DNA from 4 places in the Brevibacillus sp. NRS-1366 genome. Region 4 is predicted to be linked to each of the others. Evidence: riboswitches for the same ligand, from Rfam matches in the RefSeq annotation. Region 4 holds a riboswitch; each other region holds the start of a gene.
The links. Region 4 has a riboswitch for S-adenosylmethionine ahead of ACIFQN_RS06335 (MetQ/NlpA family ABC transporter substrate-binding protein). Riboswitches for the same ligand answer to the same signal wherever they lie in the genome.

Region 1: linked by a shared signal. The riboswitch ahead of metK (methionine adenosyltransferase) and the one ahead of ACIFQN_RS06335 (MetQ/NlpA family ABC transporter substrate-binding protein) in region 4 are both predicted to bind S-adenosylmethionine.
Region 2: linked by a shared signal. The riboswitch ahead of ACIFQN_RS25875 (methionine ABC transporter ATP-binding protein) and the one ahead of ACIFQN_RS06335 (MetQ/NlpA family ABC transporter substrate-binding protein) in region 4 are both predicted to bind S-adenosylmethionine.
Region 3: linked by a shared signal. The riboswitch ahead of ACIFQN_RS19885 (homoserine dehydrogenase) and the one ahead of ACIFQN_RS06335 (MetQ/NlpA family ABC transporter substrate-binding protein) in region 4 are both predicted to bind S-adenosylmethionine.

Annotation. Positions count from the first base shown of each region.
Region 1 is NZ_JBITPN010000063.1:6,779-12,459, reverse strand. It holds gene ACIFQN_RS34170 (response regulator) at 1-131, opposite strand, end outside; gene ACIFQN_RS34165 (sensor histidine kinase) at 164-1,306, opposite strand; gene ACIFQN_RS34160 (polysaccharide deacetylase family protein) at 1,303-2,319, opposite strand; gene metK (methionine adenosyltransferase) at 2,469-3,680, opposite strand; SAM riboswitch class I at 3,816-3,916, opposite strand; gene ACIFQN_RS34150 (S8 family peptidase) at 4,017-5,681, opposite strand, start outside.
Region 2 is NZ_JBITPN010000040.1:7,116-12,796, forward strand. It holds gene ACIFQN_RS25865 (MFS transporter) at 1-265, opposite strand, end outside; gene ACIFQN_RS25870 (LCP family protein) at 461-1,456, shown strand; SAM riboswitch class I at 1,631-1,747, shown strand; gene ACIFQN_RS25875 (methionine ABC transporter ATP-binding protein) at 1,979-2,992, shown strand; gene ACIFQN_RS25880 (methionine ABC transporter permease) at 2,993-3,661, shown strand; gene ACIFQN_RS25885 (MetQ/NlpA family ABC transporter substrate-binding protein) at 3,716-4,552, shown strand; gene ACIFQN_RS25890 (peptide ABC transporter substrate-binding protein) at 4,740-5,681, shown strand, end outside.
Region 3 is NZ_JBITPN010000022.1:637,019-642,699, reverse strand. It holds gene ACIFQN_RS19890 (methylated-DNA--[protein]-cysteine S-methyltransferase) at 1-162, shown strand, start outside; SAM riboswitch class I at 632-738, shown strand; SAM riboswitch class I at 911-1,020, shown strand; gene ACIFQN_RS19885 (homoserine dehydrogenase) at 1,103-2,374, shown strand; gene glpK (glycerol kinase GlpK) at 2,619-4,121, shown strand; gene ACIFQN_RS19875 (CapA family protein) at 4,386-5,543, opposite strand.
Region 4 is NZ_JBITPN010000011.1:159,649-165,329, forward strand. It holds gene ACIFQN_RS06320 (nucleoside hydrolase) at 1-785, opposite strand, end outside; gene ACIFQN_RS06325 (ABC transporter substrate-binding protein) at 870-1,943, opposite strand; gene ACIFQN_RS06330 (DUF2294 domain-containing protein) at 2,264-2,620, opposite strand; SAM riboswitch class I at 2,831-2,933, shown strand; gene ACIFQN_RS06335 (MetQ/NlpA family ABC transporter substrate-binding protein) at 3,061-3,891, shown strand; gene ACIFQN_RS06340 (methionine ABC transporter ATP-binding protein) at 3,962-4,999, shown strand; gene ACIFQN_RS06345 (methionine ABC transporter permease) at 4,999-5,661, shown strand.

The sequences.
Region 1 (5,681 bases), on a different contig from region 4:
TCTCCTCCATCGGCACCTTCTCCGACGACCTTGAAATCCTCTTCCATTTCCAAGATGCGCTTTACGCCTTCCCGGAACAATTGATGGTCGTCTACAATTACGATACGGAGCTCTTGCTGTCTTTTATCCATGGTTCATCCCCCTGTACATATTCTGTAAGATTTCACAATTTCAGCGGTATTTGGAAAATGACCCTCGTTCCCTCGCCAGGAGCAGACTGTAAATCCACCAAGCCCTCCAATAACTGAACGCGCTCCTTCATGCCGAGTAATCCGAACGAATTGCCGTTTGCCATCCGTTTATCCAAATCAAAGCCAACACCATCATCTTTTACAACGAGGCTGAGGGATTCCTGCAAAAATTCCACCTTCACTTGAACAGCCTTTGCCTCGGCATGCTTTTCTACATTGTTCAGGCACTCCTGAACCAACCGAAAAATCGCAGCCTTCACTGAACTGCGCAAAGGAGGCTCTATTCCAAATATTACTAAATCAATGGAAGAAGCGATACGTTCTTCGCAGGTTCGAATATACTTTTGCAAGGTAGGCACTAACCCTAGATCATCCAGAGCCATTGGACGCAAATCAAAAATAATCCGTCTGACGTCAGCCAAACTCATCCGGACCATTTCTTTCAACTCATGGAGCTCCATCTGCGCCTCTAAAATACGCTCATTTTTCAGCATTTTTTCCACAATCTCCGAGCGCAGCACGACGTTGGCCATAGATTGTGCCGGGCCGTCGTGGATTTCTCGCGCTACTCGCTTGCGCTCTTCCTCCTGCGCCTGGATGATTTTCAGCCCCATCAGTTGGTGCTGTTTTGCCGACTCCAATGCCTCTCCGATTTTACTCAAATCGCCAGTCAAATAGCCGAGCACCACACCCATTTGCGAGACCAGCTTTTCAGCCCGGATAATGGTTTCTTCCAACGTCCGCAGTTGGCGCTCCAAATCGTTGCGTCTGCGTTTCAAGTTGTTTTCCCGCTCCCGGTAAATGGAGAGCTCCACTTGAATGCGACTCGCTTCTTCATAGGCGATCCGAATGTCTTCCTCGGTGTACATATGGAAATTACGACTCACCAAAACCAGCCTGTTGCGAGACTTTTGGTAGGCAAGCTCCAGGGCATCTACTTTTTGAATCACTTTGGAAATTTCCTGACGCAGCTCATGCAAATCGAACTTTAGCGAATTGCCTTGCTGTCTGGCGCTTTCCGCTATATCAAATATTTCGGTTTTACTCGTCTCAACAGTTTCAATCGTTCGCTTGATCACCCCATCGAGCACGCTGATGTCAATCGCTTTGTTCATGATTGCTCTCCTTCAAACTCATTTTTCGCTTTCGTGAACAGCTGATGGAGGTTCGTCTCATCCACATCTTGTAACCCTACGTCATTTCGAGGGATGGCAAACGGATTTGTACCGCGTTTGGCTAGCCCTGGTGTAGAGGTAAACACATACTCGTAACCGGCTTGCCTGGCAGTCTCTAATACAATGTGGTTCGTGTAGCCAAAAGGCAGGGAGAGTGCTTTTACTTCTTTGCCGATCCATGAACCAAGGCCTGCACGTGACATGCGGAAGTCTACAAACAGTCTGTCCCTGTACTCCTGTTCGCCTTCCAAACGGTTCAGATCCTTCAAATAGACAGGTGCCGTTTCTGGCCCCAGTTCTCCCCATTCATTTCGGGCTTCTTCCTCATGCAAGCTGTACGTATGGGAACCGATGTCAGCAAGCCCTGAGGCAAGCATCTCATTCACCTGTTGACGCGTCAGCGGTGTAGTCATATTCTCGCGTTTTCGCTGCTCTACATCTCGCAATCGACCTGCAATCGCAAAGTTGACAGAAGAATAACCGTATGCACGCAAGATCGGGAATGCTTTTGTGTAATAGCTCTCATATCCGTCATCAAATGTAATCAATACTGCATTCGCGGTCGATAAGGTACCCGTCTGCACAAATTGCAAAAACTCTGCAAGCGATATGGGATGTAAATCATTCTCATGCAAAAACGCCATGTGCCGTGCAAATAGTTCCGGCGATATGACGTACCTCTGACCAGACTCATCTGTCACATGATGATACGTTAATACAACGACCTGATTGTTGTACCACTTTTTCGGGCTTACCGTTGCATTTTGTGTTGCTGTGACGTTTGGCTCAGCATTTGCTGCCTCGCTTATGAAGTTAGACGTATCAACTTGGGGAAAAGGTTGCACTTTTTGCGCATTCTTTTTTACCAAACCCGATTCACCCAATAATCCAAGGGCCATGACAAAAAACAAACAGGTAACAAACACGATCAGGAAGAGCCTTCTTTTCTGCAAAAAACCCCTCCTCACTTCCCTTTTAGGAGATTCGACACATCCCTACAAATTCCTTTGTCCACTCTTCCCCAATAACTGGATAGCCAGGCAACAAACCGGCCACACAAAAAAGAGCCCAGTAACAGTACCAGGCTCTTTCTTTGCAGTTATTATTTTCCCAGTTGCGCTGCCTCTTGCTTCAGTACTTCTGCTTTGTCTGTTTGCTCCCATGGAACATTCAGGTCGTTACGTCCGAAGTGGCCATAAGCCGCTGTTTGTTTGTAGATTGGACGACGCAGGTCAAGCTGTTTAATGATACCAGCTGGACGCAGATCAAAGTGTTTACGAACCAGTTTCACGAGATCTTCTTCGGAAACAGTTCCTGTACCAAACGTATCTACAGCAATGGAAACAGGCTGTGCTACACCAATTGCGTAAGCTACTTGAACTTCGCACTTGTCTGCCAGACCTGCAGCCACGATGTTTTTCGCTACATAACGAGCTGCGTAAGCACCGGAGCGGTCTACCTTGGTTGGATCTTTACCAGAGAACGCGCCGCCGCCATGACGAGCATAACCGCCGTAGGTATCTACGATGATTTTGCGACCAGTCAAGCCAGCATCCCCTTGTGGTCCGCCAATTACGAAACGACCAGTTGGGTTGATAAAGTATTTGGTGTCTGCATCCAGGAGTTCTGCAGGAACAACTGGTTTGATTACATGCTCAACCAGGTCCTTTTTGATTTGCTCCAAAGTCGTTTCTGGAGCATGTTGGGTAGAAATAACAATCGTATCGATGCGAACAGGTTTGTCTCCGTCGTACTCAACGGTTACTTGCGTTTTTCCATCAGGACGCAGGTAAGCCAGCGTGCCGTTTTTGCGCACTTCAGTCAGGCGGCGAGCCAATTGGTGAGACATGCTGATTGGAAGTGGCATCAGCTCAGGTGTTTCGTTGCAAGCAAAGCCAAACATCAGACCTTGGTCACCAGCACCGATCGCTTCGATTTCAGCGTCAGACATTTTACCTTCGCGGGATTCCAGAGCTTGGTCAACACCAAGAGCAATGTCAGCAGATTGTTCGCCGATTGCCGTGATTACACCGCAAGTATCCGCGTCAAAACCAAACTTGGCACGATCATAGCCGATTTCACGGATTGTTTCACGAACGAGCTTTTGGATATCAACGTACGTGTTTGTGGTGATCTCACCCGCTACGAGCACCAAACCAGTGGTTACGGATGTTTCGCAAGCGACACGAGCGTTTGGATCTTTAGACAGAATCGCATCCAAGATGGAGTCGGAAACTTGGTCACAAATTTTATCCGGATGTCCTTCGGTTACGGATTCAGATGTAAACAGACGACGACCTTTTTGCAAAGCCATGAGAAAATTACCTCCTTTGACCTCATACAAATAGTGTGGTAGCCGAGACAGGATTTTATCGACGTAAACGCAAGAAAAAAAACCTTTTCCGTCTTCGTGGAGGAAAAGGTTTGCGCGCTTTATGCTTCCTTCATCCTCTTATCGGCCAGAACAGATGTCCGTTCTGCTGGTTAGCACCGCTCTAGTCGGTTGCCGGGCTTCATCGGGCCAGTCCCTCCGCCTGCTCTGGATAAGAGTATCCATTACGGTTTATAGAATAATTGTTTTTCTCTGCGGTGTCAATAGACACATTTAGCGAAGCGCGTATTTCCCGCGTACTTGACGTGGGAAAAGCCGTTATAATTTATACGCTTTTGAAATCAAGACCACTACCTCTGCCCGCGTAGCAATCCCCTGCGGTTTGAAAGTCGCTCCATATCCATTCAACCAATTCCGCGCCGTCAGTGCTTCGATAGAGGAAGAAGCCCAGTGGCTGGCCGGCACATCGCGATAGGAGGACGTGCTTCGATTATACAACAGAACCTTTTGTGCACGGGCGATCATAGCCGCCATCTCCGCACGGGAAATCGCCTGATCAGGCTTCATCTGCATGTTTGGATAGCCCTTCAAGATGCCTTTCTGATAAGCGATTCCCAAATTGTTGTACGCCCAATGTTTGGTCGACATATCCCGAAAGACGGCCTTGCCTGTATAGGAGCTCCCTACAGACTCGCCGCTCGCCCTCATCGCCTGAATCAGCATAGTGGCAAACTGCGCCCGAGTCACAGCCTGATTCGGCTTGAAGGTCGCATCGTCAAACCCTTTGACAATCCCTCTGGCGCTCAGCCTAACGATCTCGGAGCGCGCCCAGTGGTCCGAAATATCGCGATATCCAGCCAGCAGTGGCTGCTGATTCACAGTCAAGCGATACAGATCATACTTGAAAGAGATTCCGCTGTTCAAACGGATATAATACTTACCCGGCTGCAAACGCAATCCCATGATTTCTCTGCCCTGATCCGATAGCTCAGCCACTTCATTCGTGGTAGCCATCGCATAATCGAGATTTCGTTCACTGTAGAGAGCCAGTCTCATCCCATTGGTGACCGGAATAAACGGGGCACGAATACTCACGTACGATTCTGTCTTGACCGTAAATTGGAACCAGTCAGAATCAGACGCCGTGGGGAAATTTCCTGTCATCAAGGTTCCGCCGCTTAATGGAGACGCCTGGTGGTAGGTGTCATTCGGTTCATTCGGATCTTTTTTTATTGGAGTAAAGCCTAAGTCCAGACGGTATTCCCCATTTACAGCATTGTGCTCATATTCACTCACACGGATAAGATATTTACCCGGAGATACTTCTTTTCTCATTTCGACAGCTGGATTGTCACGGTCGCCGCTATAATAGGCTGGGTCCCAAACTGTATTTTTCCCATCTTGCTTGCCAACGGTCAAGACAACATCCATCCGCTTGTTGTCAGGGGTGACTGCGACGTTCATTTGACCATATTCGCGAACGTAATAAGAGAACCAGTCCTGATCTCCCTCAAAATGAAAATTGCCTGTGGCGCTGATCTGATTCCCAACGAGCGGCCTGGCTGTGCTCACTGTATCATTCGGTTCATTTCGATCCGGGTTGATGCTGAATCTGCTGGTCAGCACGTACGTAAAGGAATTGACCCCGGCATTTCGCATGAGTCGAATATTCATCGTTCCAGCCTTGGCAGGGATTGTGACTGTATCCCCATTTCCGATGTACTGCGTGACGGGTGTCCGATTGTCTGAATAAAAAGTAGCTGCCATCGCTGAAGAAACCCCTGAAGTAACCGTAGCCGTAAAGCTTACTTTTCCATCATAAGGAACGTCCATCTTGAACCAGTCAACCGTGTCATTCGGTCCGAGATTCCCGCGGATTTGCGCCTCGATCGGAAAAGCCTTCGCTTTGGAAACAGAGTTGTTAGGCTCCAGGAAATCGGATGACATCGGAGAACGCACAGCCTTATTGACATCCAGCAAGCC
Region 2 (5,681 bases), on a different contig from region 4:
GAATGAGCAAGGCACCAACGATGAGTCGCTTGGCACCGAGCCGATGAAAAAGTGATCCACCGACGAATTGTCCCACGATCCCAGCCAGTGATTGGACCATCAGCACAAATCCGGCTTCGGTCATGGAGCGTTGCAAAACAGTATGTACATAAAGGGTAGTAAGGGGCCACATAAATGCGCTGCCGGAAGAGTTGATGAAGCTGGCAACCAGGAAAAATAGCGCTTCCCGTGGATAACGATTCAGCAGGGAGGCTGGGGAAATCACAATAACTCACCCCTTAAAATAAGTTTGCAAATAGTATAACGAATATTAAAAACATTGTAAATGTATAAGTTTAATAAGTGCCGCTACCCAAATAAAGGCTGCTCCACTTTGTCCAGTTTCGAGTATACTAAACAATGTGGAGAGATGGATGGAGTTCACATCAGATACAAAAGACAATAAGGTGGAGTAGTTTTTATGCGAATATGGAAACGAGTGTTGCTCCTGATGTTAGTTGTGATTGCATCAACAGCAGGATACTACGGATATTCCTTTTATCAATTTGCACAAAACATTCAAGGGCCCAATATCTTTACGCCAGCTTTGCCGGATGGTGGGGCAGCGACAAAAGCGGCTGAAATTCCTCAGTGGGATGGCAAAGAACGGGTCAATATCCTGTTGATGGGGGTAGACCGCCGGGGAATGAAAAATAACGGACTCCCTCGTTCGGACTCTATGATGGTGGTCAGTATTGATCCGGTAACAAAGCGCTATGATCTATTCTCTATTTTGCGGGATACCTATGTGGACATTCCGGGAAATGGCAGTTCACGAATCAATTCAGCGATTGTAGACGGAGGACCTGAGCTGGCGATGAAAACCGTTAGTCAGTTTACAGGTTTGCCTGTTGATCGCTATGTCATTACAGATTTTGAAGGCTTCAAGGCATTGATTGATGCAGTAGGCGGTGTGGAGCTGGATGTGGAGAAAAACATGTACTACCACGATCCAACAGACAAGGGCGTCTACGATATTAATCTCAAAAAAGGGTTGCAGCAGTTAGACGGGAACAAGGCTTTGCAGTACGTTCGTTTTCGTCACGACGCTACTTCAGATTATACGCGCACAGAGCGGCAGCGTAAATTGATGGCTGCTGTAGCGAGTCAGATGAAGAGCGGTACAACTCTGATTCAATTGCCGAACATTCTAAAAGAAATTACACCATATGTACAAACCAACATCGGCTCGATGGATATGCTGAAGCTATCTGCTCTCGGACTGAATTTGAATACACAAGCACCAGGTAACTACCAACTGCCGCCGATGGGCATGTTCCATGAATCCCACAAGGCAGGATCGGTTCTGATCCCAGATGTAGATCAAGTACAATCCTTTATTCAAGAAAAGCTCCAGCCTGCTACTGCAGAGGCCATGCAGCCAATCGAAGAAACGTCTAACAGCACGCCAAATTGAGCGTGCTGTTTTTTTTAGAGTGCCAAACAACCTCCAATCGCTTGATGTCGACCCCTGATGGATTAGAAAAAAGTTTTTACCTACTATTACTATTGACTTACTATTTTCAAAAGCGATATAATCCGACTTGTATCACGAAAATATGTAAACCGAACATAATATACGTGGATATCTTTCTTATCAAGAGAGGCGGAGGGACAGGCCCTATGAAGCCCGGCAACCGGTCTATTTTCGAATAGACGAGAGCGGTGCCAATTCCTACAAGATTGATTGGATCTTGATAGATGAGAAGGGTGGATGCGAACGTATACATGCGTTGCAGCCCCTTTTTCGTTTGATGAAAAAGGGGTCCGTTGTTTTAGTGGATCGTGTTTTTTTAACGCATAGGAAAGTTTAAGTACTTCACAGTGTGAAAGCATCCTTGCTTAAACTTCCCGGAGCGCATAAAAACCTTCCACTAAAACGCGGTCGCTCCTCGTGAGCAGGCATCGATAGTGGTTTTTTTATAGGAGGTGGAATTGTTTGATTCAACTGCGCAATTTGCATAAAAGCTACTTAGTAAACGGTGAAAAAATTCCAGCGTTGCTCGGAATAGACCTCTCTATAGATAAGGGAGAAATATATGGGATTATTGGACATTCCGGTGCAGGAAAAAGTACATTAATCCGTTGCATGAACCTGTTGGAACGACCAACCTCGGGGGAAGTCATCGTTGATGGCGTGGATCTGACCAAACTGGATGACCGCAAACTGCAGGAGCAGCGTCGTCATGTCGGGATGATTTTTCAACACTTCAATCTGCTGTCCTCTGCGACTGTTGGAGAGAATGTTGCGTTTCCTCTCAAGCTGGCGAAACGACCAAAGGCCGAGATCAAACAAAAAGTAGATGATTTGCTGAAGCTGGTAGGGCTGGAAGCTCATCGCGACAAATATCCGGCACAGCTTTCAGGGGGGCAAAAGCAGCGCGTAGGGATTGCCCGCGCCTTGGCGAACGCCCCCAAAGTATTGCTATGCGACGAAGCGACATCCGCGCTTGACCCGCAGACGACCAATTCCATTTTGGCTCTGCTGCTCGACATCAACCGCAAGCTGGGATTGACCATCGTCCTGATTACGCATGAGATGCAGGTCATCCGCTCGATTTGTGACCGCGTAGGGGTAATTGACGGTGGACTGATCGTCGAGGAAGGGAAAGTACTCGAAGTATTCCTCAAACCGAAGCATCCGACTACACAGGAATTTGTGGAGCAGGTGGCAGATTCCAATGAGCTGCGAGAAGCGGTTGCCCATGAGAAAGCCTCAGGCAATCGTACTATTGCTCGCGTCACCTTTTTGGGAGAACAGACGTATAAGCCGATTTTGTTCCAGACGATGCAAGAAACAGGTACCGTATTCAGCATCCTGCAAGGGACGATTTCCCGCATGAAAGATACGCCGTATGGTCAGCTGGTCGTCGAGCTCGAAGGCGATGCCGAGCAGAACAAACAGACGATCGAGAAGCTGCGACAAAGCGGCCTTGAAGTGGAGGTGATATAGATGGAATGGTTGCAAATGAAAAATGTCGACTGGTCTGAGATCGGCATTGGAACCGTAGACACCCTCTCCATGCTTGGCTTTTCTACTTTGTTTACAGTCCTGATTGGTCTGCCGCTGGGTGTGATCCTCTTTCTCACTTCCAGGGGGCAGCTCCTTGCGAACCGCGGTTTTTATATGGTGGCATCTTTTATCGTAAACGTCCTGCGTTCGGTTCCCTTTATCATTTTGATGATTTTATTGATCCCTGTTACCAAAGCAATCGTGGGTACATCACTTGGTGTACTTGGTTCCATCCCGCCGTTGGTCATCGGGGCTGCACCTTTCTTTGCCCGCTTGGTAGAAACGTCTCTGCGTGAAGTAGATCGCGGGGTAACCGAGGCAGCGCAGTCGATGGGTGCGTCCAATTGGCAAATCGTGTGGAACGTGCTTCTGCCGGAGTCTCGTTCTGGTCTGATTGCAGGCATTACCATTACGACGGTAGCGCTCGTGTCCTACACGGCGATGTCAGGCGTAATTGGCGGCGGTGGTTTGGGTGACCTGGCTATTCGCTATGGATACCAGCGTTTCCAGACGGATGTCATGATTGTAACGGTTATTATTTTGCTTGTGTTGGTGCAGATCTTGCAATCGCTGGGAGACCGCCTGGTTCTCAAATACAGCCGCAAGTAAGGTCTTTCCATATATCGTTTTAAACTGGTTTACAAAAAAAGGGGGAAATCTACTGTGAAGAAACTAGTCGTATCTGTACTTACTACTGTATTGGCATTTTCTTTGGCTGCTTGCGGAGGCAAAACAGAAACCGCTCCAGCTACAGACGGCAACGCGCAAGGCGGACAACAAGAAGTGACGCTGAAAATCGGTGCTTCTGCTGTACCGCACGCAGAAATCCTGAAATTCGTTCAGCCTAAGCTGAAAGAACAAGGTGTAAACTTGGAAATCAAAGAATTTACCGATTACGTGCAACCGAATATCCAAGTAAACGAAAAACAACTTGATGGAAACTATTTCCAGCATAAACCTTACCTAGAAGATTTCAATAAAGCTCAAAATATGGATCTGGTGCCAGTGGTAGCGGTGCACGTTGAACCATTTGGCGCTTACTCCAAAAAAATCAAAAGTGCTGACGAGTTAGTTGATGGTGCAACGATTGCTCTGCCAAACGATGACACCAACAACGGCCGTGCACTGGCTCTCCTCGAGAAAAACGGCGTAATCAAGCTGAAAGATGGCGTAGGGATCAGCGGCTCTGTGAAAGATATCGTGGAAAACAAGAAAAACCTGAAATTCAAAGAAGTAGAAGCTGCGATGCTGCCGCGCGTTCTGGACGAAGTAGACTTGGCGCTGATCAACACCAACTATGCACTGGAAGCTAAATTGGTACCTACTAAAGACGCTCTGTTCATCGAAGACAAAGAGTCCCCGTATGCGAACTTCCTGGTAGCGCGTCCTGACAACAAAGATTCCGAAGCGATGCAAAAACTGGCGAAGGAATTGAACTCTCCAGAAGTGAAAAAATTCATTGAAGACACTTACAAAGGCGCGATTATGCCAGCGTTTTAATGTAAAAACAATTGATAGATCAAATAAACCCAATCTGCCGCCTTGGCTGGTTGGGTTTATTTTCCTTTATAATAGAATAAATATTCATAAAATTAAATTAAATCTTAGCAAACCCCATTCTCAAGTCCATTTTTGTCGAGTATATTGTGGTGGCGATAGAAAATATTTGATAAGGGGGAACATTTGAATGAGACAGAAAATTTCTATCATTACCGCGATGATTATTATTTCAGGAAGTATCCTGGCAGCTTGTTCAGGAGGGGGACAGACTACGGCACCGAGCTCAGTTGATTCGGGAGCCAAGGTGGTAGAATCCAAGAAGCCCCAAGTATTCCGGGCAAATCTGACGAGTGAGCCGTCTACAGCTGATCCGGGATTAGCCAAGGATGCGACTTCTGGAACCGTCGTCCGCGCTGCATTTGACGGCCTGACCCGTCTCGACAAGGATTCGAAACCAATGAATTCGGTCGCATCAGATGTAAAGGTGTCGGAAGATAATCGCATTTATACCTTCACACTGAGAGATTCAAAATGGAGCAACGGGGACCCAGTAACCGCCCAAGACTTTGAATTTGCCTGGAAGCGTGTACTCGACCCGGCGCTCGCAGCAGAGTACGCTTATCAATTGTATTACATCAAGAATGCAGAGAATGTCCACAAAGGAAAGGCCAAGGCAGATGAGCTCGGAGTAAAAGCGCTGGACGACAAGACACTCGAGGTCACGCTAGAGAATCCTACGCCCTTCTTTCTGGAGCTGACGGCTTTTTACACGTATTATCCCGTGTCCAAAAAAGCGGTGGAAGCTAATCCAAAATGGGCATTTGAAGCGGCCACGCATGTAGGGAATGGCCCCTTCAAAATGACAGAATGGAAGCACAAGAGCAAAATTGTTCTGGAAAAGAACGAAAATTACTGGGATAAAGATGCGGTCAAACTGGATCGAATTGAATTCGCCATGATCGAGGACGATAGTACGGCTTTGTCCATGTTTGAAAATGATGAGCTGGATTGGGCAGGTCAGCCGCTCGGCGGATTGCCAGTGGATGCGATTCCGGCGATAAAGGAATCAGGGAAGCTGGTCATTCATCCAAAAGCAACCATGTATTGGTACAAAATTAACACGACCAAA
Region 3 (5,681 bases), on a different contig from region 4:
AATGGGAAAAACCGCTTGAGTATCGTAGTTCCCTGTCATCGAATTGTGGGAGCGAACGGCAGTTTAACCGGCTACGCGGGTGGGTTATGGAGAAAAGAGTGGCTGCTTGAACACGAAAAACAGTTCGTTTCTCCCAAAACCATCCATGGTCGGGCAGAATAATCGCAGAAAAGTGAAACGCAGCTGCATAAGTGAAAAACAGGCATTTCTAACGTTCGATTCGATCGTGAGAAGTGCCTGTTTTGTGTTGGGCTAGAAATAATTGAAAAGGAAATACTGACAAGACAAGCCGGAACGGATCGGGAGGTCAAGCCATGTTTGAGCTGTTCATTTGTCAAGGGTGCGGGTATGTGGAAGAAAGGATCCTTCTAAAGGAGAGTGACGGGCATCAGCTGTATTGTGCATGCTGCAGCAAGGAGGAAGTAGAATGCCTGTTTTCCGAGTAGAACATTCTTTTGAAAAGATGCTGAGCACTCCCGGCCAAATCTGCGCGCACGCCCCGCAAACCGGACACTTTTCTCTTATCACCATGCGTTTGCTTGCGTTCAACAAAATGTCTTTATTGAAAAGAAAGAATTTTGTTGACGGATGGTATGGAATTTCTTAGAATAAAGCTCAACAGAATACATTATTCTTATCCAGAGAGGTGGAGGGTCTGGCCCTATGAAGCCCGGCAACCGTCACGACATGTGACAAGGTGCCAATTCCTGCGAGATCGTGCATCTCGGCAGATAAGAAGCGGGTGTCTCGTATAAGTGAATGCGAACCTTCTTCTTAAGTGAAGAAGGTTTTTTTAATACAGATAAGAATTTATAAAATTCTTATCCAGTATAAGTGCAACCGCGGCTCTGCCAAAAGGCATGGCGCAGCCAGGTTTTCTAATTCTCCGAAGTACAAAAATTCATATTTTTCTTTATCCAGAGAGGTGGAGGGACTGGCCCGATGAAGCCCGGCAACCGTCACGCAGTATGTGACAAGGTGCCAATTCCTGCAGGACAAAAGCGTCCTGGGAGATAAGGAGAAGGGGAGCAGCGATGCCCAAAGCCTTCTTCTTAGCGAAGATGGCTTTTTTGTTTTTCAATTTGAGTATGGGGTGGTCAGGATGAGCGTAGGCGTAGTAAGAGTGGGATTGTTGGGATTGGGAACAGTAGGCGGAGGGGTAATTAAAACGATTCGCTCCCAGCAGGAGAAGCTGTCACTCCGTTTGGGCAAACGAATCGAAATCGTAAAAGCGTTGGTACGAGATTCTGAAAAAGAACGCGCGGTTCACGTAGAACCATCCATATTGACAACAAACTTTGAAGACGTATTAAAAAGCGATGTAGATATTGTAGTGGAAGTGATGGGGGGAGTTGATCCTACCTATGATTATGTCCGTGCGTTGATTGAAAAAGGATGCCATGTGGTAACGGCAAACAAGGAACTGCTGGCGAAAAGAGGAACAGAGTTGGTTGAACTGGCTAACCAGCACCAAGTGCACTTGGCCTATGAAGCAAGCGTAGCGGGAGGTATTCCCATTTTAAGTGTACTCCGTCAGTTCCTTAGAACCAATGACATCAGCGGTGTACGCGGAATTCTTAACGGGACGACCAACTTCATTTTGACCAAGATGGAAGCCGAGCAGCTCTCCTACCAAGAAGTGCTGAAGCAGGCGCAGGAGCTGGGTTATGCCGAAGCAGACCCTCGTTCTGATGTAGAGGGCTTCGATGCGATGTATAAACTGTATATCCTGGCACAACTGGTCTATGGAGAATCTCTCCCTTTGGCAGATGTGGTGCGAAAAGGGATCTCAGATCTCTCAGCCGGACATATCCGTATTGCTAGTGAGCTAGGCTACCGGATTAAGCTGATCGCCCAAGCGTATCAAACCGATGAAGGCATTCGTCTTTCCGTTCAGCCTACAATGCTGCCTCTTGGTCACCCATTGGCACAAATCCAGGACGCTTTCAATGCTGTCCAGCTATCGGGTAATATCGTAGGAGATCTGTTGTTTACAGGTAGAGGGGCAGGAGAGCTTCCAACAGCCAGCGCGGTTGTGGAGGATTTGGCTTATTTGTTGACCCAGCCATTCACGCCTCATCCGGTCTGGAGAGAAAATACGGCTTCGCATTTGGCAGCGCAGCCAGAGGCGAGCCAGCGTTCGCTGTGTTATTTGGAAGGATCATGTCCATCCGCAACACCTGATCGCGTCCTGCATTTTTTGCGAGCGGCTGGGGTGAGCATCAGCAAACTCAAGGTCCAGTTCGATTTGGGTGGCGTATTGCGCGCCGGACTGATTACAAGTGGGTTAAATGAAGAACACGAAGCGCTTCTGACGAGTGACTTTGGCTTGTCCGTGCGCCGCTTTCCGATCTTGGAATCTGCTGAATCATAAGAAAACCTCTATCGAGGCCTCCTCAAGGAGGAGCGACCGCGTTTTAGAGGAAGGTTATTCTTGCTGAATCAGTAAGCGGATTCGCGAGGTTCATACTTTCTGATTCAGTAAGAAAATCGCTTTCGCCTTTTTATTCTGTCTGCTTGAAAAAGAGGGATCATCTGTTTTTTCTCAAATATAGGTAGGAATAGAAATATCCTTCTTGCACATGACAGAAAAGGACAGGGAAAGAGAGGCGAAGCGGATGACATCCAGAGAGAAACGCTACGTGTTAGCCATTGACCAGGGAACGACGAGCACGCGGGCGATCCTGATCAATCAGGAAGGGAAGATCGCTGGTGTGGCACAGAAGGAATTTACTCAGCTTTTTCCGGAACCGGGCTGGGTAGAGCACGATGGACTCGAGATTTGGTCGTCAGTGGTGGCGGTGATCGGACAGGTACTGACCAGCCACAACATTTCCGCGAGTGAGGTCGCTGCTGTCGGGATTACAAATCAGCGCGAAACCACATTGGTCTGGGATAAAAAGACCGGAGTCCCGATCTACAATGCCATCGTCTGGCAGTCACGTCAAACCACCCAGATTTGCGAACAGTTGAAACAACAGGGGAAAAATGATGTAGTCCGTGCCAAGACGGGTTTGTTGATTGATGCGTATTTTTCGGGAACCAAGGTCAAATGGATTCTGGATCGCGTCGCCGGGGCCAGGGAACGGGCGGAGCATGGAGAACTGCTGTTTGGCACGATTGATACGTGGCTGATTTGGAAGCTATCGGGTGGTCGTGCGCATGTGACCGATTATACGAATGCTTCCCGAACCCTTATGTACAACATCCACGAGCTGGCATGGGATGACGAACTGCTTGCATGGCTAGACGTGCCAAAAGCCATGCTGCCAAAAGTATGCCCCAGCTCACAAGTCTATGCCCATACGGACAGGAACCTATTTTTCGGGGAAGAAATACCGATTGCCGGGGCGGCGGGAGACCAGCAGGCCGCTTTGTTCGGGCAGGCATGCTTTGAGGAAGGGATGGCAAAAAATACGTACGGAACAGGCTGCTTTATGCTCATGAATACCGGAGAAAATGCCGTTTCCTCGGACCATGGTCTGTTGACGACGATTGCATGGGGCATTGATGGCAAGGTGGAGTATGCGCTGGAAGGAAGTATTTTTGTCGCGGGATCTGCCATTCAGTGGTTGCGTGATGGGCTGCGGATGCTGAAAAATGCAGCAGATAGTGAACAGTATGCGACCAGGGTCACGTCTACGCAAGGAGTTTACGTAGTACCTGCCTTTGTTGGTCTGGGGACCCCCTACTGGGACAGTGAAGTGCGTGGCGCAGTATTCGGTCTCACTCGCGGAACGAGCAAGGAACATTTCGTTCGTGCAACACTGGAATCACTCGCCTATCAGACGAAGGACGTTCTGACTGCCATGGAAGCAGATTCTGGTCTCATGCTGAAAAAACTGCGTGTGGATGGCGGAGCTGTGATGAACAATTTTCTCATGCAGTTCCAAAGCGATCTGCTGGGTGTTCCTGTTGATCGGCCCGAAGTGAATGAGACCACGGCCTTAGGGGCTGCGTATCTCGCAGGACTGGCAGTTGGGTTTTGGAAAAACAAGCAGGACATCGCCGAAAATTGGAGAGTAGAGCGCTCCTTTGAAGGGCAGATGTCTGTGATGGAACGTGACGGATTGTACGGTGGCTGGAAAAAAGCGGTACAGGCAGCAAGAGCTTTTTCATAATGGTTGCCCCAGTTCTGCCTACACCTATTTTTTCAGTTTTGCTTTGTTCTCTGCCTCATTTCCGTTTTATTGATTGCCTGGAAAGACGGCCTTTTCCCATTTAGTCAAGAAGTATCCGGAGAGAATGAAGATTCCGATCGCTGCCACTGTAATAATGACTCCTGTCATCACTCTCACTCCTCTACTTGATTGTTATATCGTTACTTGTTAGTACGATTCAAACAAGCGAGAGTTTCAACAAATGGGTGCAGACGAATGGCTCAATCAATCGGTCGCTTGCACGCGGCCATCACTGTCAAGACGCACATTTTCTGATATCGACTCGATCCGTTTCAATAAAGCAGCTCCGTCGCTTTCATTCATAGGTACGGCTTGTCCCAGCTCGGCGTAATAAGGCAGCATGGTTACCTCACAGTCGCCTTTTATTGTACAGGATGCTTGCAAGACCATGCTGTCCCATGTTTTCGGTTCGACGGCACGTGTAAAAATAAAATTACCCAAGCTGTAGGCGATCCACTTACCCTGGTATCGTTCAAATCCTTGGAGCACGTGAGGATGTCCACCGACAATCAGATCAGCACCAGCATCAATATAAGCGTGAGCCAACGTCTTTTGATGATCCACGGGAAAATCGACTTTTTCCTTCCCCCAATGTGCGATCACGATGACGAGGTCTGCGTCTTTTTTGGCATCATGGATGGCCTGTACGGCTAATGCGGGATCATAGGATGCAGCGAGTCCAGGTTGTGCTTTTCCTGCGTACCAGCTTACCTCGGGAATGACGCGACTAAAGCCGAAAAGAGCAATCCGAATGCCGTTTCGCTCAAAATAGACAGGGGCGTAGGCGCGCTTGGCATCTGCACCTGCACCAACGTACTCGATCTGATTTTCATCCAATGCCGCGATCGTATCGAGCAAGCCATCCACTCCTTGATCCATCGAGTGATTGTTTGCCAAATTGACTGCGTCGATACCTGCCTTTTTCATAGCAGGAACGGCGGTTGGAGAAGATTTGTAGACAAATTCTTTATTGTCCGACGGAGTGCCTTTAGCGGTTATAGGCGTCTCGAGATTGGCTATGGTATAGTCATCTTGCAAAAATAGCGACTTCACATGCGTAAAAGGGAAGTCGTAGCCTTCCTCAAGTAATCTTTTTTCCACATTCCCGGACATCATGATATCCCCGACGAAGGTGAGATTCACAGTTGGCTCTTTGGGCTCAGTTGCCATATCCGTCCCCGGTTGGGTAGGCGGGTCGATTGAATTGCCTCCGTTTTTGGTGAACGAATCCATGGCGATATACATACCCGTTGCAATAACAGCCAGCATACTGAAAACAAGCGTGTTTTGACCCATCCGGATCCATCTGCTTCTTTTCCTTTTGCGACGGGTCTTTACTCGATCGGCTCTCGTCTGATTCATTGCTCCCCCTATTTACAAATCCATGATGATACTTGAAGGTTTTACCATTATACCATGTGTCAAGGGGTTTTTCTTGCCCGGGTGACAACGGGCATAGATGTCATAGATGTCATAGATGTGATACGAAAAGAGGCGAAA
Region 4 (5,681 bases):
ACATACAGCTTTTTCGTCGTCACCAGGTCTTTGGACAACGCCACTCCTACAGCCAAAGGATCGTGCATCGCGCAAGCCCGTACACCATTTCGCTCAAAGTAGCGCTGTAAATAATCTGAGGTGCTTTGTTTCACGTAACGTCCAATCGATGTATCGCCAAGCTCGCGAATATGCTCTTCGTTCAGCAGTACTTTTCGCGTAACATCCAATCCAACCAGTGTTAATTCAGGAAACCCGGCATGAAACACAACCTTGGCCGCCTCTGGATCTACATACATGTTGTACTCGGCTACCGGGGTCACATTTCCATGCTCCTTGACGACGCCACCCATAAAAATGACTTCTTTTACGAGCGAGGCGAGCTCTGGGCACTTTTTAACAGCCAGCGCCAAATTGGTCAAAGGACCTGTCATGACAAGTGTCACTTGCCCAGGCTGATTTCGCACTTGTTCAATGATAAAATCTGGTGCAAAGCCTATTGACGGCTTGGTGCTGATTTCCACGTTGCGCAGTGCGCCACCCAATCCATCCTCGCCATGGACGCTGTGCTCGAAAAAAACAGGACGGAGCAGCGGCTGTGGCGCTCCGGAAATGACCGGAATCTGCTCTCCCATTTGCAGCAAATCTAGAATCTTGCACGTATTCTCAGTAGCTTTCCCCAGCGAGACATTTCCATTGACTGTCGTGATTCCGACGAGATCAAACTGGCCGCTTTTCACTGCAAGCATGATCCCAAGGGCGTCATCAATACCGGTATCCACATCAAGAATGATTTTTTGCTTCAAGTGTGGGCCTCCTTTTCGTTTGTATCACGGAAAAAAACAAGGGTATAAATCAAACACTTATACCCTTGTCCGATTGAAGCTAGTTTATTGAGTGATTTCACGGTTCCAACGATCAATCCATGCTTTGGAATGCTCATTGACGAATTTCATATCCAGCTTTTGCAGCTTGTTGATTGTCTCTTCGCCATAAGTCACACCTTTTGCTTCCTCATCGGTAAGCTTAACAGCGGTATTTACTGGAGAGTCTACTTTTGCTTTAGCGGCTTTTTCTTGAACTTCCTTGCTCAATTGATAGTTGATGAAGTCCTCTGCCAGCTCTTTGTTTTTGCTACCTTTTACGATATTCACGGTGTTCATTACAGCATATCCACCACTTGTCGGCGCTACAAACTTCGCTTCAGGAATTGCAGCCTGAATATCCTTGAAGTACATTTCCATGATCGGTCCAACTGCAATTTCTTCTTGGCTAAACATGTTTACATACTCGGATGTTTTGTCGTAGTACTTGACTACACTCTTGTTGGCTTCTTTCATTTTGGCAAAAGCCTGGTCTTCGTTGAATTCCATGCTGCCCGCTACTTTCGATGCAGTGTCGAGAATCATCGGGCCAGTCGTAGAGGTGATGCTTGGCAGCGTGAGCTTTCCTGCCAGCTCTGGATTCCACAGATCGCTCCAGTCTTTGATCTCGGTTTTGACGAGCTTCGGATTATAGGCAATCCCGAATTGTCCGATCGTATAGGCAGGGCCGTAGTCTTCACCCAATGGAGCTTTGGCGATATCGTAGATTTCATTCAGGTTCGGAATGCGGCTGCGGTCGATTTTCTCAAATACGCCATTGTCGATACCTTGCTGTGCATAATAATCGGAAAGATAAACCAGATCGACGTCAGAGCTGCCTTGGCGGATTTTATTGAGGCGCTCTGCGTTGTTCCCGATTTCCAGAACAATTTTGACGTTATGCTCTTTTTCAAACGGTTCATATACTTCTTTGCGGAAGAAGTCTTCGGAAAAACCCCATGTCGAGATAACCAGCTTTGTCGGTTCACCCTTGGCTTGCCCACCAGCAGCGCCTTGTTGCGGTTGTTCACTGCTGCCACATCCTGCAAGTGCGAGCGTTAGTGCAGAAAAGGAAAGGATTCCTTTAAGTAATTTTTTCATTTTGATAGTCCTCCATATCAAGTATCGTCGCGCCTTATCCTTCCATTTGTTAGGATTCAACGACTTTCTTTTTTTATGCAGCCTGCAACCTTTGATAAACCCCCTACTGTTCCACTCTTTGCCCTTATCTATTCATCAACCACACCCTTCAAAAAGGAAATATTTGTTAAATAAAAAAAGGAAAAGTACCCTTGATTAGAATCGTTCATTCTAAACAAGAGCACTTTTCCTCGTAAACAAAGAGAAGCGACACCCGTTTTGCCAAAAGCTCATGGTCTTCCCTTAAGATAGATCAAAAGAGAAAATCCAAATTGCTTTGGTCAGGTATTCAGTTCTGATTCCACTAAAATAACATTCGTAATCGCAAGCTGTGTAGCAGCGTCGTAATCTCTCAAGACAGCTTCAATGTTCAGACCCATTTCCTCTTCCAATCGTTCCCGAAGCTTTCTCTTATATAGAAGCGACATTCGGAAGTCGACCTCGAGCTTGAGGGCTGGGGCCTCACCCTCCAACGCAGCAGAGCGTGGAGAACGGCGATGCTTGGCATAGAAGGTAATCATCTGATTCTCAATCGTTACTCTCAGTAAAGTCGTTCCAAACCCGAACAACTCTTTCGCTATCTCATTATAAATCGCAGACAGCTTTTTTCTGAATTCATTCGTATCCAATAGTGTCATGACATCACCTGTGAGAGCATATATCAGGTTTGTTTTTTCCCATTATACATATGATCTCGTCCTCAATCAAGTTATCATTCGTATTTTGACCAATTTAATCATTTTCACTGAAGTTAATTATTTTCTAAAAACATTTGACAGGTTTAAAAACGCGGGATATAATCCAACTATCCTAATCAGGATTTATATTTTTCAACTGAATAAAGCGTTCTCTTATAAAGAGAGGTGGAGGGACTGGCCCTATGATACCTCGGCAACCTATCTAAATAGATATGGTGCCAATTCCAGCGGAAAACATTCCGGAAGATAAGAGAGGTATCCTACAACTGTTTAATAATGACGGTTTAACCTCTTCTATTCTCGGAAGAGGTTTTTATTTTTTCCTTTCGTTTTCACTTTTCAAAATAGATATAAACATTATGGAATGGGGAGAAATTCAAATGAAAAAAACAGGTTTATTACTCACTACACTGCTGCTTGCTGCCTCGCTGGTTACCGCTTGCGGAGGTAAACAGGAAGCCGCCCAGACGCCAGCTTCTGGCGCTGCTGAGCAAACAAGCGTCAAGGTAGGCGTTACTGGCGGTCCACACGAAGAAATTTTGAACAAAGTAAAAGAAGTCGCAAAAACACAAGGTCTCGATGTGGAAGTTGTCGTCTTCAACGACTACGTGCAGCCTAATCAAGCTCTTGATAAAGGCAACCTGGACATAAACAGCTTTCAAACGATCCCTTTCCTGGACAAGTTTAATCAAGATCACAAAACCAATCTGACGATTATCGGAAAAACCGTGACTTACCCAATGGGTCTCTACTCCACTAAGCATAAGAAAGTAGAAGAGATTCCAGACGGCGGCGTTGTCGGTATCCAAAACGATCCATCCAACCGCGCACGCGCCCTGCAGCTCTATCAGGCGGCAGGATTGATCAAACTCAAAGATGGCGCAGGCGACAATGCGACTCCATTGGACATCGTAGAAAATCCGAAGAACCTGAAATTCAAAGAGCTCGAAGCAGCATTCCTGGCGCGTTCCCTGAACAACGTAGAAGCAGCGAGCATCAACACCAACTTTGCGATGGAAGCAGGCTACTCCCCTAAAAAGGATGCCATTTTTGCAGAAACATCTGATTCTCCCTATGTAAATGTTCTCGTTGCAAATGACAAAAACAAAGATAATCCTGCTTACAAAAAGCTTGTTGATATTTACCGCTCGGAAGAAGTAAAAAAATTCATCGAAGAACGCTTTGAAGGTTCTGTGCTCCCATCCTGGTAAAAAAACCCATATCGAGGCCTGTTCGCCGAGGAGCGACCGACATTCTCGAACAGCAAGGAGACGCCAGAAAATGATACAGCTAACCGATATCCACAAGTCGTATAACGTTGGAAGCAAGCAGGTCGAAGCGTTAAAGGGCGTATCCCTGAACGTGGAGAAAGGCCAGATTTACGGGGTAATCGGCTTTAGCGGAGCGGGGAAAAGCACCCTGCTTCGCACCATCAATCTGCTGGAAAAACCGACTAGCGGCACTGTGATTGTAAATGGTCAGAATATGCTTGCGTTGAAAGAAAAAGAGCTGCGCCAAGCGCGCAAAAAGATCGGCATTATCTTTCAGCACTTCAACCTGTTGTCCTCCTACAACGTCTTTGACAACGTGGCAGAGATTCTCAGAATGAACCGGGTGCCAAAAGATGTGATCAAACAAAAGGTAGAAGATCTCCTGCGACTGGTGGGCCTGGAAGACAAGGCGAACTCCTATCCTTCTCAATTGTCAGGCGGACAAAAACAGCGCGTCGGCATCGCTCGTGCCCTGGCTACCGATCCAGAAATTCTGCTCTGTGACGAAGCCACCTCAGCGCTCGACCCACAGACTACCGATTCTATCCTGGAGCTGCTTTTGGATATCAATCGGAAATTCAGCCTGACCATTGTGTTGATTACGCATGAAATGCAAGTGATCAAAAAAATCTGCGACCACGTCGCCATCATGGAAAACGGTCACGTCATCGAGCAAGGGGCGGTTCTCGATATTTTCAGCAATCCGCAGCAGCCGACCACCCGCAATTTTATTAAAACCATTTTTGACGACGAAGTACCTGCTGAAATTTTGACGAAGATTAAACAGACTGGGCCTGCCGCAAAGATTTTACGTGTCGCTTTTCGCGGAGATGCTGCACTTGATCCCGTCCTCGGAACGCTTTCTGCACGCTTTCCGGTCAGCACCAATTTATTGTACGGCTCGATTACCTCGATCAAAGGAACGGCACTAGGCATTTTGCTTTTGCACATCTCCGGTGAGGAACAAGCCGTCCAAGACGGAATCCATTTCTTGCGGGATGCCGTTTACAACGTAGATGTCGTGACGCGAGAGGAGGTAATGAGGTAATGGATCGTTTGACAGAGATGATTCCCGTATTTGGGCAATCGCTGCAGGAGACCGTCATCATGGTCGGAATCTCCCTGTTTATCGCTACATTGATCGGAATTCCATTAGGGATAGTGATCGTAATCACGCAAGGCAACCACTTGTTTCCCAACAAATTTATCTATCACAGCATGAACACGATCATCAACATCGTCCGTTCCTTGCCATTCATTATCTTGATGGTCGCCATCATTCCCTTTACGGAATTAGTCGTAGGCACCTCTATCGGGATCGAAGGGGCGATCGTTCCCCTCATTGTCTACACGGCTCCGTACATCGCACGGTTGATGGAAACCGCACTTCTTGACGTCGATCGCGGTGTGATTGAAGCCTATCGGGCTATGGGTGCTTCTCGGACGCAAATTATCTACCGCATCATGCTTCGTGAAGCACGTCCTGGCATCGTTTTGTGTCTGACGATTGCCACCATTGGATTGATTGGGGCAACCGCAATGGCAGGAGCAGTAGGTGCGGGCGGCCTCGGTGACCTGGCTCTGCGTTATGGCTACCAGCAATGGGATATTGAAGTGATGATCATTACCGTCATCATACTTGTTGTTCTGGTACAATTGATTCAATCGCTCGGTAACTGGGCAGCTAGAAAATTGAAAAAAAGCGCGTAATCCTTTTGAACCTCTAACAT